Regions from separate parts of the Streptomyces sp. NPDC048604 genome, predicted to be linked through region 1. Evidence: riboswitches for the same ligand, from Rfam matches in the RefSeq annotation. Region 1 holds a riboswitch; each other region holds the start of a gene.

Region 1 (3,315 bases):
CCTGACGGTCTCGATGTTCGCGCTGCTGATCAACGGGGTGGTGCGGCGCAGCGGCGAGAAGCTCGCCTCCGCGCGGGTCGTCGCCGAGACGGCGCAGAAGGCCGTGCTGCCCACGCCCGCCCGGCGGATCGGCGGGCTGCAGGTGGCGGCCCGCTACGAGGCGGCCCAGGCGGACGCGTTCATCGGCGGCGACCTGTTCGCCGTCCAGGACACCCCGCACGGGGTGCGGCTCGTCGTCGGCGACGTGCGCGGCAAGGGGCTGGACGCGGTGGAGGCGGTGGCGGTGGTCATCGGCGCGTTCCGGGAGGCCGCCGAGCAGGAGGACGCGCTGGAGGACGTGGCGCAGCGGCTGGAGCGGGCGCTGTTCCGGGAGGGCCGGCGGCGCGGCAGCCTGGACGCCTTCGAGGGCTTCACCACCGCCGTGCTCGCCGAGATCCCGAACGGCCGGGCCCGGGTGCGGATCGTCAACCGGGGCCATCCGGAGCCGCTGCTGCTGCACGCGGACGGGGGCCTGGAGCGGCTGACGCCGAGCCAGGCCGCGCTGCCGCTGGGCATGGGCGATCTGGCCTCCTGGCCGGACCAGGTCGACGAGCGGCCGTACCCGACGGGCGCGACGCTCCTCTTCTACACGGACGGGCTGTCCGAGGCGCGCGACGGGGACGGGGTCTTCTACGCCCCGGGGGAGCGGCTGGCCGGCCGGATCTTCCAGGGGCCCGAGGCGCTCCTGGACGCGCTGGTCGACGATGTGCGCCGGCACACCGGGGGCGGTGCGACGGACGACATGGCGCTGCTGGCGGTGAGCCGGCCCGCGCTGGGGCAGCCGGAGCGGCGGCGGACGATGCCGGTGGTGCCGTGACATGCCGTGTGAAGGCCTTCGTGACGATCCGTGAGCGAAGGATCTCGGAGAGATAACGCTGACGTGTTGTCACTTCGTGAACAGTTGCTCGAGTCTCGTCAAGAGCCCGGTCAACTCGCCCGTTTCCACCCTGTTCTGGCTGGTTAAGTCCAGGCCAATGCCCGTAATGATCAAGAGGAACAGCTTGGAATCGGGCCCGCGTGTCTATTAACGTTCGATAACGCAGCGCGGTCGTCCCAGCCGTCGCCAGAGACGGCACCGTGCGCACGCGCCGAATCCCGCAAGGGAACCGGGGAACCACCTATTGGGGTGAATCGGGTCGAAGTTGACCCGTAGGAGACCTTCCTGCTCCGAACCCGTCAGCTAACCCGGTAGGCGAGAAGGAAGGAAAGGAGTACGCCTCCGTGGCGTCCAACCCTGCTGCTCCCGAGACCCACTTCGACGCCTATGGCGCCCCGATGGCCGGGGGAGGCGACTTCACGGAGGAGTGGAACCCCAGCGAGGACACGCTCCGCCCGACCCGCGGCCGGCACCGCGTCGTCAAGCAGCGCAGCATCGCCCGCAGCTCCACCGTCCTCGGCGTCGGCGTCATCGCGGCGGTCGGCGCGGGCGGCCTGGCCACCGCCAAGGAGAGGCCCCCGGTCGCGATCTCGCTGCCGGACATGAACCTGCCCGCCGCCGAGGACCTGCCCGGCGTCGGCTCCCTGATCTCCGACGACTCCCAGAGCACCGACAACAAGGTCGGCCCGCTCACCCAGGCGTCCCTCAGCCTGCCCGCCGCCGACGGCGGACAGAGCGGCTCCATCGAGGCGGCCGACGCGGGCGAGGCCCTGCGCGCCCGCATCCTCCAGCAGGCCGAGCAGCAGCAGGCGACGGCCGAGGCCGAGGCCAAGGCCGCCGCGGAGAAGGCGGCCGCCGAGAAGGCCGCCACCGAGGCGAAGACCCAGCAGACCGCTGCCGCCACCGCGCAGAAGGCCGCCGCCGAGGCCAAGGCGAAGGCCGAGGCGGAGGCCAGGGCCAAGGCGGAGGCGGCCCGCCGGGCGGCGCTCGCCGCCAGCTACTCGCTGCCCACCTCCTCGTACACGATCACCTCCGAGTACGGCCAGGCCGGCTCGATGTGGTCCTCCGGCTACCACACCGGCCTCGACTTCGCCGCGCCCACCGGCACCCCGGTGAAGGCCGTGCACGGCGGCACCATCAAGTCGGCGGGCTGGTCCGGCTCGTACGGCTACCGGATCGTCCTCGAGCTCGAGGACGGCACCGAGGTCTGGTACGCCCACCTGTCCTCGATGACCGTGAGCGCGGGCCAGACGGTGACCACCGGCGACACCATCGGCCGCGTCGGCGCGACCGGCAACGTGACCGGCCCCCACCTCCACCTGGAGGTCCACACCGCGGGCGGCGCGGGCATCGACCCGGCGGCCTGGCTGCGGGACAAGGGCCAGAGCATCTGACGCACGCGGCTGAGCAGACCTCAGGCGCGGTACGGGTTCGGACCCGTGTAGTCGCGGTGCGGCGGGGGCGGCGGAGCCGGGCGGAACCGGCCGGTCGCCCCCGCCGCGTACGTGAGCGCCGGTGAGGCGAACTCCTTGCGCTGCCACAGGTGGTGCAGCAGCTCCTGCTCCCGCGCCGTGAAGTCCGCGTCCGCCGTGCCCCGGTGGGCCCGGTCGCGCAGGAACGCCAGGCTCGTCGCGAACCCTTCGTACTCGTGCACCGCGCGCGCCGCGGCGGGACCGTACGCGGCGGAGGCGAACGAACGGGCCATGGCGCGGGCCCGCATCGACGACAGCGCGAGCGGTTCGGCGGGGGCGAGCCAGCCGGCCGCCGCGTACGCCGGGAGCCGCCCGGATATGGTGCGCAGCTCGCGCTGCCGGCTCCAGATCGCGAGCCAGGTCAGCAGGGCGAGGGCCGGCACCATGAACGCCCCGTACACCGCGAGGAAGCCGAGCGGGCTGCGGACGGCCGAGCCGTTCCACAGGGCGTGCACCCCCATCGCCAGGAGCAGTCCGCCGAGCGGCAGCAGGACGCGGCGGGCCCGGCGCCGGCGGGCGGTGGCCGCGGCGAGGCCGAAGCCGATGCCGGTGCAGACGGTGAACAGCGGGTGCGCGAGCGGCGTCAGCACGATCCGCCCGAAGAAGGTCCCGACGGTCTTGGAGCCGAGGACGCTCGCGCCGGTCGCCAGGTCCTCGCCGAAGGCGCTGCCGAGATAGAGGATGTTCTCGGTGAAGGCGAAGCCGGTCGCGGTGACGCCGGCGACGACGACGCCGTCGACGAGACCGGTGAAGTGGCGGCGGCGCAGCAGGAAGAACAGCAGCAGGGCGGCGCCCTTGACGCTCTCCTCGACGACCGGGGCGACGAAGGTCGCGCCGAGGCTGAGCACGTCGTCGGGGTCGGTGGTGGCCGTGGCGCCGGCGATCCAGCGGATCGCGAAGGTGTTCGCGGTGAGCGCCATGAGCGCG
Region 2 (3,315 bases), on a different contig from region 1:
GCCACGAGAGTGCATCCTTCCGTCCCGGTTGTGACCTACGCGACCGTAAGGAGGGGTTGACGCAGGGTGAGATACGCCACCGGTCAAGATCTTCCCAACCCGGAATACGCCGGAGGCCCGGCACGTGGGACACGTGCCGGGCCTCCTCGGGCCGCTTGGGCGGGCGCCCGTCAGTTGGCGCTCGCCGGATGGCTCCCGTCAGATCGAGACGCCGTGGCTGCGCAGGTAGGCCAGCGGGTCGACGTCCGAGCCGTAGCTCGGTCCGGTGCGGATCTCGAAGTGCAGGTGCGGGCCGCTGGAGTTGCCGGTCGAGCCGGACAGACCGATCTGCTGGCCGCCGCGCACGCTCTCGCCGGCCGAGACGGCGAGCGAGGAGAGGTGGGCGTACTGCGAGTAGCTGCCGTCGGCGTGCTGGATGACGACCTCGTTGCCGTACGCGCCGCCCCAGCCGGCGGAGACCACGGTGCCGGCGCCGACGGCGCGGACGTTGGTGCCGGAGGAGGCCATGAAGTCGACGCCGGTGTGGTAGCCGGAGGACCACATCGCGCCGGAGGCGCGGTACGGGGTGGAGACGCCGCCGTCGACCGGGGCGACCCAGCCGGAGGCGGCGGCCGGGGCGGCGGTGCGCTCGGCGCTGCGGGAGGCGCGGGTCTCGTCGGCGGCCTTGGCCTTCGGAGCAGCCTTCGGCGCGGCCTTCGGCGCGGCCTTGGCGGCGGGCTTGGCCGCGGGGGCCTTGGCCGTGGACTTGGCCGTGGACTTGGCACCGAGGGTGAGCTTCATGCCCGGGAAGATCAGCGACGGGTTGTCGCCGACGACCTGGCGGTTGTCGGAGTAGAGCTTCTTCCAGCCGCCGGCGAGGTCGTGCTCCTCGGCGATCTTGGACAGGTAGTCGCCGCGCACGACGGAGTAGATCTTCGCCTTGGCCTTCGCCTTGGCGACGGCGGCCTGCGGGGCGGCGGCGGGCTGAGCGGCGGCCACGGTGGCCACGCGCTCGGTGGCCGCGGGGGCGGCCTGCTCGGCGGCGTGGGCGCCGGTGGCGCCGAACAGCGGCAGAGCGACGACGGCGCCGCCCGCGCCGGCGGCGACGAAGCCGCGGGTCAGCGGATTGACCTTGGGACGGCGATGCTTACCCTTCGAGGGCATGGCGAATTCCTCTCCGTCGCCTGCGAGGTGAGCTGTCGGGTTCGGACTGGAGTTGTCCGGCCGCGCGGTGCGCGACTTCACCCCGAGCCGTCCTGTGCTGAGGAACGGCGTGTTACCTGGGTCCCCCGCTCCTGCCGTACGTGGGTGAGTGCGGAAATCCGGACGGTGGCAGGATTCGGCGGGTCCGACCGGAGTGAGCGTGACGCTAGACGAGCCGAGTCGCGAGGAACAAGCCACGAATTCCCGTTCGCATTCTTCGCCGGGAATTTCCCCTTGGAATTCCGGTCACCCTCCGTGGATGACGGATCTTCGCGTTCCTTTCCGGACACGGCATTTGGGAAAAATGATCAGGCACGGACGGTCACGGTTATGACGCTGCTCACGCCCCGAAGCCCATCTCCACTGCAATCAGGGCGCGTTATACCGAAGCCCCCAATTCGGACAGAAAGCGCATTACCCCCCGGCGGGGTGCGCCCGGGGGGACCGACCCTGGATGATTGCCCGAGGAACCGATCTCTTTCCGCCATCGAGCACCAGGAGCACCCGTGACGCAGCAGACGCCTCAGGCCCCGCCGACCGAGCCCGAGCTGACGGGCGTTCGCAACTTCCGCGACGTGGCCGGTCTGCCGACCGCGGACGGCCGGGCCGTCGCCCCGGGGCGGCTGTTCCGCAGCGGGCACCTGGCCCACGCCACCACGGAGGACGCGGCGTTCCTGTCGACGCTCGGCCTGCACACGATCTTCGACTTCCGCAACGAGGCGGACCGGGCGTTCGAGGGCCTGGATGTCGAGCTGCCCGGCACGCGGAACGTGCACATACCCCTGAACGACCCGGCGGACGGCAAGGAGTTCTGGAAGCTGGTGCGCTCGGGCGATCTCGCCACGCTGCGGGAGATGCTCGGGAACGGCCAGGCGGCCGCCCGTATGTCCGATTCGTACCGGAAGATGATTGTGCAGCGGACGCCCGAGCACAGCCGGATCGTGCATGCCCTGGCCGAGGACAGCGTGCCGGCGCTGATGCACTGCGCGGCGGGCAAGGACCGCGCCGGGCTGTCGATCGCGGTGTCGCTGCTCGCGGTCGGCGTCGAGCGCGAGGCCATCGAGGCCGACTACGTGAAGTCCAACGAGCCGCACCGCCGCTACAAGGTGCACCGCAGCTCCGCCGCCCCGGACGGGATGTCGCCCGAGGTCATGGAGCTGCTGAGCCCGCTGTTCGACGCCCGCGTCGACTACCTGCGGGCCGCGTTCGAGCAGATGGAGGAGACGTACGGCTCGGTCGAGGGCTACCTCACCAAGGGCCTGGCGCTCTCCGCGGAGACCCGCGAGCTGCTGCGCGCCCGGCTGCTCACGCAGGCGTAGCGGGGCACGGTCGCCGTACGGGGGCGGCGGCTACTGGTTCGCGCCGCCGACCAGGAAGAGCAGGTAGAGGAAGCCGGCGAAGAGATGGCCGGCGACCAGGTAGGCGAAGAGACGCAGCACCAGGCCCTTGGGGAACTTGCCGCCCCCGCGCTCCTGACCGGTGATGGCAACGGACTTGTCGGACATGTCGGTAACCTCCTGGGAGTTCAGCGCCGGTGCGGGCCCGGGTCGCCGAGGCACAGCTCGGCGGCCGGGCTCTGCAGCAGCGTGTGGACGAAGAGCACGTCCGCGCCGTCGGGCGTGGCGGCGCCGATGCGGTGCGGGGTGAGCGAGTCGAAGTGCGCGCTGTCCCCCGGATCGAGGACGTGCACGGCGTCGCCGAGGGCCAGCCGCACCCTGCCGTGCAGGACGTGGATCCACTCCTCGCCGGGGTGGACCCGGACGATGTCCGCCCGGGTGGCGTGCGGGACGTGCACCCGCAGCGCCTGGAGCGCCCGGCCCGCGCCGCCCGCCTGGTGGTACACCCAGCCGTCCGCCTCGACCGGCTCGGACCGGCCGGCCCGGACGATGGGGTCGTGTTCCGGGGGAACCTCGCCCAGCAGAGCGGAGACCGTCGTACCGTAGATACGGGCCAGCGCCAGCAGCATCGGCAACGAGGGCTGACGGCGGCCCGTCTCCAGCCGGGACAGATGGGCCGGTGAGAGACCGGCCCGCTGGGCGGCGGCCTCCAGGGTCAGCCCTCGGCGCCGGCGCAGGCCGCGCAGCTGCGGGGCGACGTCCGGCAGGGCGTCCGGGGCGGGCTCCCCGGGGAGGT
Region 3 (3,315 bases), on a different contig from region 1:
CGGCGTCGTCGAGGATCTCCTCGATGCGCAGCAGCTGGTTGTACTTGGCGACGCGGTCCGAGCGGGCCGGGGCGCCGGTCTTGATCTGGCCGCAGTTCACCGCGACCGCGAGGTCGGCGATGGTGACGTCCTCGGTCTCGCCGGAACGGTGGGACATCATGCACTTGAAGCCGTTGCGCTGAGCCAGCTCGACGGCGTCGAGGGTCTCGGTCAGCGAACCGATCTGGTTCACCTTCACCAGCAGGGCGTTCGCGGTGCCCTCCTCGATGCCACGGGCCAGGCGCTCCGGGTTGGTGACGAACAGGTCGTCGCCGACGATCTGGACCTTGGTGCCCAGCTTGTCGGTGAGGACCTTCCAGCCGGCCCAGTCGTCCTCGTACAGCGGGTCCTCGATGGAGACCATCGGGTACGCGGAGACGAGCTCCTCGTAGTACTCGGTCATCTCGGCGGCCGTGCGGGACTTGCCCTCGAACTCGTAGGCGCCGTCCTTGTAGAACTCGGACGCGGCGACGTCGAGCGCCAGCGCGATGTCCTTGCCCGGGACGTAGCCGGCCTGCTTGATGGCCTCCACAATGAGGTCGAGCGCCTCACGGTTGGAGCCGAGGTTCGGGGCGAAGCCGCCCTCGTCGCCGAGGCCGGTGGACAGGCCCTTGGTCTTCAGGACGGACTTGAGGGTGTGGTAGACCTCCGCACCCCAGCGCAGCGCCTCGGAGAAGGACTCGGCGCCGATCGGCGCGATCATGAACTCCTGGATGTCCACGTTGGAGTCGGCGTGCGAGCCGCCGTTCAGGATGTTCATCATCGGAACGGGCAGCAGGTGCGCGTTCGGGCCGCCGAGGTAGCGGAACAGCGGCAGGTCCGAGGCCTCGGAGGCGGCGTGCGCCACGGCGAGGGAGACGCCGAGGATGGCGTTGGCGCCGAGCGAGGACTTGTCGTCGGTGGCGTCCAGGTCGAACATCGCCTGGTCGATGAGGCGCTGCTCGGTGGCGTCGTAGCCGACGAGCTCCGGGCCGATCTGCTCGATCACGGCGAGGACGGCCTTCTCGACGCCCTTGCCGCCGTAACGGCTCTTGTCACCGTCGCGGAGCTCGAGGGCTTCGAACGCACCGGTGGAGGCGCCGGACGGAACGGCAGCACGGCCGGTGCTGCCGTCGTCGAGGCCGACCTCGACCTCGACCGTGGGATTGCCTCGGGAGTCCAGGATTTCCCGGGCTACGACGACGTCGATGGACGGCACGAGCATCTCCTTCTGGGATGTGACGTGAGAAGAGGTGCGAAGGTCTCTTGGCCTTGCGACATGAGCCTATCCGGCTCGGGGTGCCCGGCCAGTCGGTGCCCGCCCCCTGGGACGAAAAAGGACCCGAGCGCGGGCATCCCGGGCGAAAGATCTCGTACTACTCGCAAGTAACCATGCGGAAACCCCGGCCCTGCGCACACGGGGGGAGTTGCGCGCAGGGCCGGGGTGGTCACCGCGGGAGGGTCGCACGGCACGGGTGGGCCGCCGGACCCACCCGGGCCGCGAGGCTCACTTCAGGTGGAGCTGCTGGCCCGGGTAGATCAGGTCGGCGTCCTCGACGACGTCCTTGTTCAGCTGGAAGAGCCTCTCCCAGCCGCCCTTGACGTCGTGCGCGGCGGCGATCTTGCTCAGCGTGTCGCCGGCGACGACCTTGTACTCGCCGTCGCCCTTCTTGACCTTCTTGCCGGTCGGGGTGGTGACGGTCTTCTTGGCGTCGGCCTTGGCGGCCTTCTTCGCGGCCTTCGCGACGGGCTTCGGCGCGGTGCGCTGCTCGCTGCGGGTGGTCGGCTGCTCGGCCTTGCGCTCCGGCTGCGCCTGCTCGGCGGCGCCGCCGGTGTACGCGGCGTTGGACAGGCCCACGCCGCAGCTCGGCCACGCACCCTTGCCCTGGCCGGCCAGGACCTTCTCGGCGATCTGGATCTGCTGGGCCTTGGAGGCCTGGTCGGCGGTGGCCGCGAAGGCGGTGCCGCCGTAGGCGGCCCAGGTGGAGGCCGAGAACTGCAGGCCGCCGTAGTAGCCGTTGCCGGTGTTGATGGACCAGTTGCCGCCGGACTCGCACTGGGCGACGCGGTCCCACTCGGAGGCGGTGGCGGCGGACGCGTTGCCCGCGGCCATCAGCGGCGCGGCGACGGCGACACCGGCGATGCCGGCGAGCGCGACGGCGCGGGTGGCCTTGGAGGAACGGCGGTGTTTGCCCTTGCCGGAAAACAGCATGGAAGTCTCCTCACCGACGCCTGCGAGGTGAGCTGTCGGGTTCGGGCCGGAAGAGTTGCCCGGCCGCGTGCTCTCGCACGCGGCTTCACCCCGAGCCGGTCGTTCGGCCGTCATCTCTCGACGGCCGGGACCGGCACTTACCTTGGGTCCCCCGCTCCTGCCTTCGGCGCTTGACGCGACGACTGTTCCCGACGGCCGGCGGCAGGACTCGGCGTTCCGGTCGGCGGGGCCCGCGGTGGCGAGCGGTCACGACCGTAGACACAGACCCTCCGGAAGTTCAAAGACCGACATCCCGGGAAAATCGCCCGTACTTGCCTTACCGCCGGAGGTGTTTGTGCTGGTGGGAGGTGACGGAAGCAAACTTTGCGGACAGGACACGCCAGTTGGGGCGAAGAGACTCATGTCTCATTTGCGCAGAACCGGACATAAGGCGTCGAACTGCCCGCCGCTCCTACTTCTGCCGGTCGGTCAGTTCCAGGTTCTGGCCAGGGAGGATGAGGTCCGGGTCGCCCCCGACGGTCTCCTTGTTGGCCTTGTAGAGGGCGCGCCAGCCGCCGTCGAGCTCGTGCTCGGCCGCGATCTGCGTGAGGTTGTCGCCGGGCTGGACGGTGTACTCGTCCGAAGTGTCCGCCTTCTTACCCTTGGCGTCCTTGGTCTCGTCCGTACCATTAACGCCCGCTTCGTCGAGGTCGGTGCGGCCGGCGTCGCGTGTCGCATCGTCAGCCGGCGCGGCGTGACGCCCCGATTCGGACGAGTCGCCCGATTCATCCGGGTTCTCGGTCGCGGCGTCGCCGCGGTGCTTGCCCGTGCCGGGAGCGGAAGGGTCGGAGGGGGTGGCGTGGTCCTCGGCGGGCGTGGTGGGGGTGGCCGGGGCGCCGCTCTCGGCCGACTCGTCGCCCGGCTGACCGGACGCATCGGGCAGAAGGGACTTGTCGGACTTCACCTTGCCCGGGGAGTCCTCCCCGCGGTCGTCCTGATTCGCGTCCGCATCGGCCGACGTGGACGGAGTCGTCGGAGCGGTGGGCAGCACGCCACCGGGCTTCGTGGACGGCTTCAGCGTGCCGTCGTCCTTCAGGCCGACGATC
Region 4 (3,315 bases), on a different contig from region 1:
GCTGGACGTGAAGACCTCCGGCGGCGTCGAGGTGCCGCAGATCGAGGCGGCCGTCGACGAGGAGCTCGCGCGGTTCGCCGCCGAGGGCCCGACGGACGAGGAGATGGAGCGCGCCCAGGCGCAGTTGGAGCGCGAGTGGCTGGACCGGCTCGGCACGGTCGCCGGCCGCGCCGACGAACTGTGCCGGTTCGCGGTGCTGTTCGGCGACCCGCAGCTGGCGCTGACCGCCGTGCAGCGGGTCCTCGACATCACCGCGCAGGAGGTGCAGGCGGTCGCCGCGGCCAAGCTGCGCCCCGACAACCGGGCGGTGCTCGTGTACGAGCCGATCACCGCGGGCCAGGGCGACCCGGCCGCAGAGAGCGACAGCGACGAGGAAGAGGGAGCCGGCCAGTGAGCGACGCTGCCGCGTCTTTGACGACCATGGAGTTCCACCCGCAGCCTCAGCCCGGCGACGCCCGCCCCTGGGCCTTCCCGGCCCCCGAGCGCGGCTCGCTCGACAACGGTCTGACGGTCCTGCGCTGCCACCGCCCCGGCCAGCAGGTGGTGGCCGTCGAGATCGTCGTCGACGCCCCGCTGGACGCCGAGCCGGCCGGCCTGGACGGCGTGGCCACGATCATGGCCCGCGCGCTGTCCGAAGGCACGGACAAGCACTCCGCCGAGGAGTTCGCCGCCGAACTGGAGCGCTGCGGCGCGACCCTGGACGCGCACGCCGACCATCCGGGCGTGCGGGTCTCCCTGGAGGTCCCGGTCTCCCGGCTGCCGAAGGCGCTCGGCCTGCTCGCCGAGGCGCTGCGCGCGCCCGCGTTCGTCGACACCGAGATCGAGCGGCTGGTGCGCAACCGGCTCGACGAGATCCCGCACGAGCAGGCCAACCCGGCCCGCCGCGCGGCCAAGCAGCTCTCCAAGGAGCTGTTCCCGGCCGGTTCGCGCATGTCGCGGCCGCGCCAGGGCACCGAGGAGACGGTGGCCCCCATCGACGCCGCGGCCGTGCGGGCCTTCTTCGAGGCCCATGTGCGGCCCGCCAACGCCACCGCGGTGGTCGTCGGCGACCTCACCGGCATCGACCTGGACGCCCTGCTCGCCGACACCCTCGGCGACTGGAGCGGCGACACCGCGGTGTCGCACCCGGTGGCGCCGATCACCGCCGACGACACGGGCCGTGTGGTCATCGTGGACCGCCCCGGCGCGGTCCAGACGCAGCTGCTGATCGGCCGCGTCGGCGCGGACCGGCACGACAGCGTGTGGCCGGCGCAGGTGCTCGGCACGTACTGCCTCGGCGGCACCCTCACCTCCCGGCTCGACCGCGTGCTGCGCGAGGAGAAGGGCTACACGTACGGCGTGCGCGCCTTCGGCCAGGTGCTGCGCTCGGACGGCCGGGGCAACGGCGCGTCCATGCTCGCCATCAGCGGCTCGATCGACACCCCCAACACCGGCCCGGCACTTGACGACCTGTGGAAGGTGCTGCGCACCCTCGCGGCCGAGGGTCTGACGGACGCCGAGCGCGATGTGGCGGTGCAGAACCTGGTGGGCGTGGCACCGCTCAAGTACGAGACGGCGGCCTCGGTCGCCGGCACGCTCGCCGACCAGGTCGAGCAGCGTCTTCCGGACGATTTCCAGGCGCAGTTGTACGCCCGGCTCGCCGAGACGGGCACGGTGGAGGCGACGGCCGCCGTCGTCAATGCCTTCCCTGTGGACCGGCTGGTGACGGTTCTGGTCGGCGACGCCGCCGAGATCGAGGAGCCGGTGCGCGCCCTCGGCATCGGCGAAGTCACCGTCGTGACCGGCTGATCGACCCGGCCCCAGGCCACTGCGAGGACCTCGATGCCCCGATGCGTCGGGGTCCTCCCGTTTGTCCGGATCGAGGGGGAAAGCTACGTGAATGCCCTGTGGGATGCGCTACAAACTTCCGTGTCTGTTTGGTGATTGAAAGACGGTCCGCTTAGCGTCGGTCCGGCTGTTCGTCGGTTGCACATGCCGCACCCGCGGCAACGGACAGTCATCGCCGAGTCCCCGAAGGTGCGAGCCTGGGGAGCCGGGGACCCACCGTCCCTGGGGTGAATCGGACGCCTTCGCCTTCCGGCGGAGGAGCCCGTAGGAGACCTTCCTGCTCCGAACCCGTCAGCTAACCCGGTAGGCGAGAAGGAAGGAAAGGATCAGCCACTTCATGGCGTTCACCCGTGCCACCGGGAAGCATCGTGGTCCCAGCCGTCTGGCGCGCCGCAGCGCGGGCGTCGCCGGCGTCGCCGCCCTCGCCACCACCGGCGTGATCGGCACCCTCGCCTCCCCGGCGCTCGCCGTCGACACGGAGGCCGCCGCCCTCGAGGACACCGGCCTGATCCAGGCGATCAGCGTGGACTCGCTCGCGGACCGCATAGACGCCCAGGCCGCCGCCCAGGAGCAGGAGGCCTTCGAGGCCGCCGCCAAGGCGAAGGCCGAGGCCGAGGCGAAGCGCAAGGCCGAGGCCCGCGCCAAGAAGATCCGCGAGGAGCGTGAGCGCGCCGCCCGCGAGGCCGAGCGCAAGCGTCTGCACTCCTTCCGGCTGCCCATCGCCGGCTCGTACGTCACCACCGGCTACAAGGCCGGCGGCTCGCTCTGGTCCTCCGGCAGCCACTCCGGCATCGACTTCAAGGCGCCCTACGGCAGCACGGTCGGCTCTGTCGGCGCCGGCACCGTCGTCGAGGCCGGCTGGGGCGGCGCGTACGGCAACAACGTGGTGATCCGGATGCTCGACGGCACGTACACCCAGTACGGCCACCTTGCCTCCATCACGGTCTCGGTCGGCGAGTCCGTCATGCCGGGCCAGCAGATCGGCGTCTCCGGCTCGACCGGCAACTCCACCGGCCCGCACCTCCACTTCGAGGCCCGCTCCGGCGCCGAGTACGGCTCGGACATCAACCCGCTCGCGTATCTGCGCGCCCGCGGCGTGAACGTCTGACGGACCGGCAGGACCCGCGGACAGCGCACCGGAAAAGCCCCGGCTCGTACGGAGTCGGGGCTTTTCCGCGTCCGAAAGACATCCATGATTCACGATCGGCCGTCGGAATTACCGCTCCGCTGCAATAGAGTCACCGAAGAGTCGGCGAACAGGGGACCGTCGGCGGGTTTCACGCGGATTAAGGCGGAGGTCGGACATGCGCATTCCCGCGCATTCGGTGTGCACGGCGATCCGGGACGACATCGTCTCCGGGGTCTTGGAGCGGGGCAGCCGGCTGACCGAGGAGCAGCTGGCCCGCCGGTACGGCGTCTCCCGCGTCCCGGTCCGCGAGGCGCTGCGCACCCTGGAGTCCGAGGGCTTCGTGGTGAGCCGCCGGCACG

The links. A riboswitch is a leader RNA that binds a small molecule or an ion and turns the genes downstream of it on or off. The one in region 1 is predicted to bind cyclic di-AMP.
Region 2: linked by a shared signal. The riboswitch ahead of ACGFMM_RS25310 (peptidoglycan DD-metalloendopeptidase family protein) and the one ahead of ACGFMM_RS29240 (M23 family metallopeptidase) in region 1 are both predicted to bind cyclic di-AMP.
Region 3: linked by a shared signal. The riboswitch ahead of ACGFMM_RS06950 (transglycosylase family protein) and the one ahead of ACGFMM_RS29240 (M23 family metallopeptidase) in region 1 are both predicted to bind cyclic di-AMP.
Region 4: linked by a shared signal. The riboswitch ahead of ACGFMM_RS28050 (M23 family metallopeptidase) and the one ahead of ACGFMM_RS29240 (M23 family metallopeptidase) in region 1 are both predicted to bind cyclic di-AMP.

The regions. Positions count from the first base shown of each region.
Region 1 covers NZ_JBICVX010000016.1:144,030-147,344, forward strand. The annotation lists gene ACGFMM_RS29235 (PP2C family protein-serine/threonine phosphatase) at 1-856, shown strand, start outside; cyclic di-AMP (ydaO/yuaA leader) riboswitch at 1,116-1,249, shown strand; gene ACGFMM_RS29240 (M23 family metallopeptidase) at 1,261-2,310, shown strand; gene ACGFMM_RS29245 (PrsW family intramembrane metalloprotease) at 2,331-3,315, opposite strand, start outside.
Region 2 covers NZ_JBICVX010000013.1:10,758-14,072, forward strand. The annotation lists gene ACGFMM_RS25305 (SGNH/GDSL hydrolase family protein) at 1-5, opposite strand, end outside; gene ACGFMM_RS25310 (peptidoglycan DD-metalloendopeptidase family protein) at 199-1,143, opposite strand; cyclic di-AMP (ydaO/yuaA leader) riboswitch at 1,148-1,334, opposite strand; gene ACGFMM_RS25315 (tyrosine-protein phosphatase) at 1,689-2,501, shown strand; gene ACGFMM_RS25320 (DUF6126 family protein) at 2,532-2,687, opposite strand; gene ACGFMM_RS25325 (helix-turn-helix domain-containing protein) at 2,708-3,315, opposite strand, start outside.
Region 3 covers NZ_JBICVX010000003.1:55,826-59,140, forward strand. The annotation lists gene eno (phosphopyruvate hydratase) at 1-1,243, opposite strand, end outside; gene ACGFMM_RS06950 (transglycosylase family protein) at 1,526-2,230, opposite strand; cyclic di-AMP (ydaO/yuaA leader) riboswitch at 2,233-2,409, opposite strand; gene ACGFMM_RS06955 (transglycosylase family protein) at 2,682-3,315, opposite strand, start outside.
Region 4 covers NZ_JBICVX010000015.1:62,581-65,895, reverse strand. The annotation lists gene ACGFMM_RS28060 (M16 family metallopeptidase) at 1-394, shown strand, start outside; gene ACGFMM_RS28055 (M16 family metallopeptidase) at 421-1,788, shown strand; cyclic di-AMP (ydaO/yuaA leader) riboswitch at 1,991-2,152, shown strand; gene ACGFMM_RS28050 (M23 family metallopeptidase) at 2,165-2,935, shown strand; gene ACGFMM_RS28045 (GntR family transcriptional regulator) at 3,132-3,315, shown strand, end outside.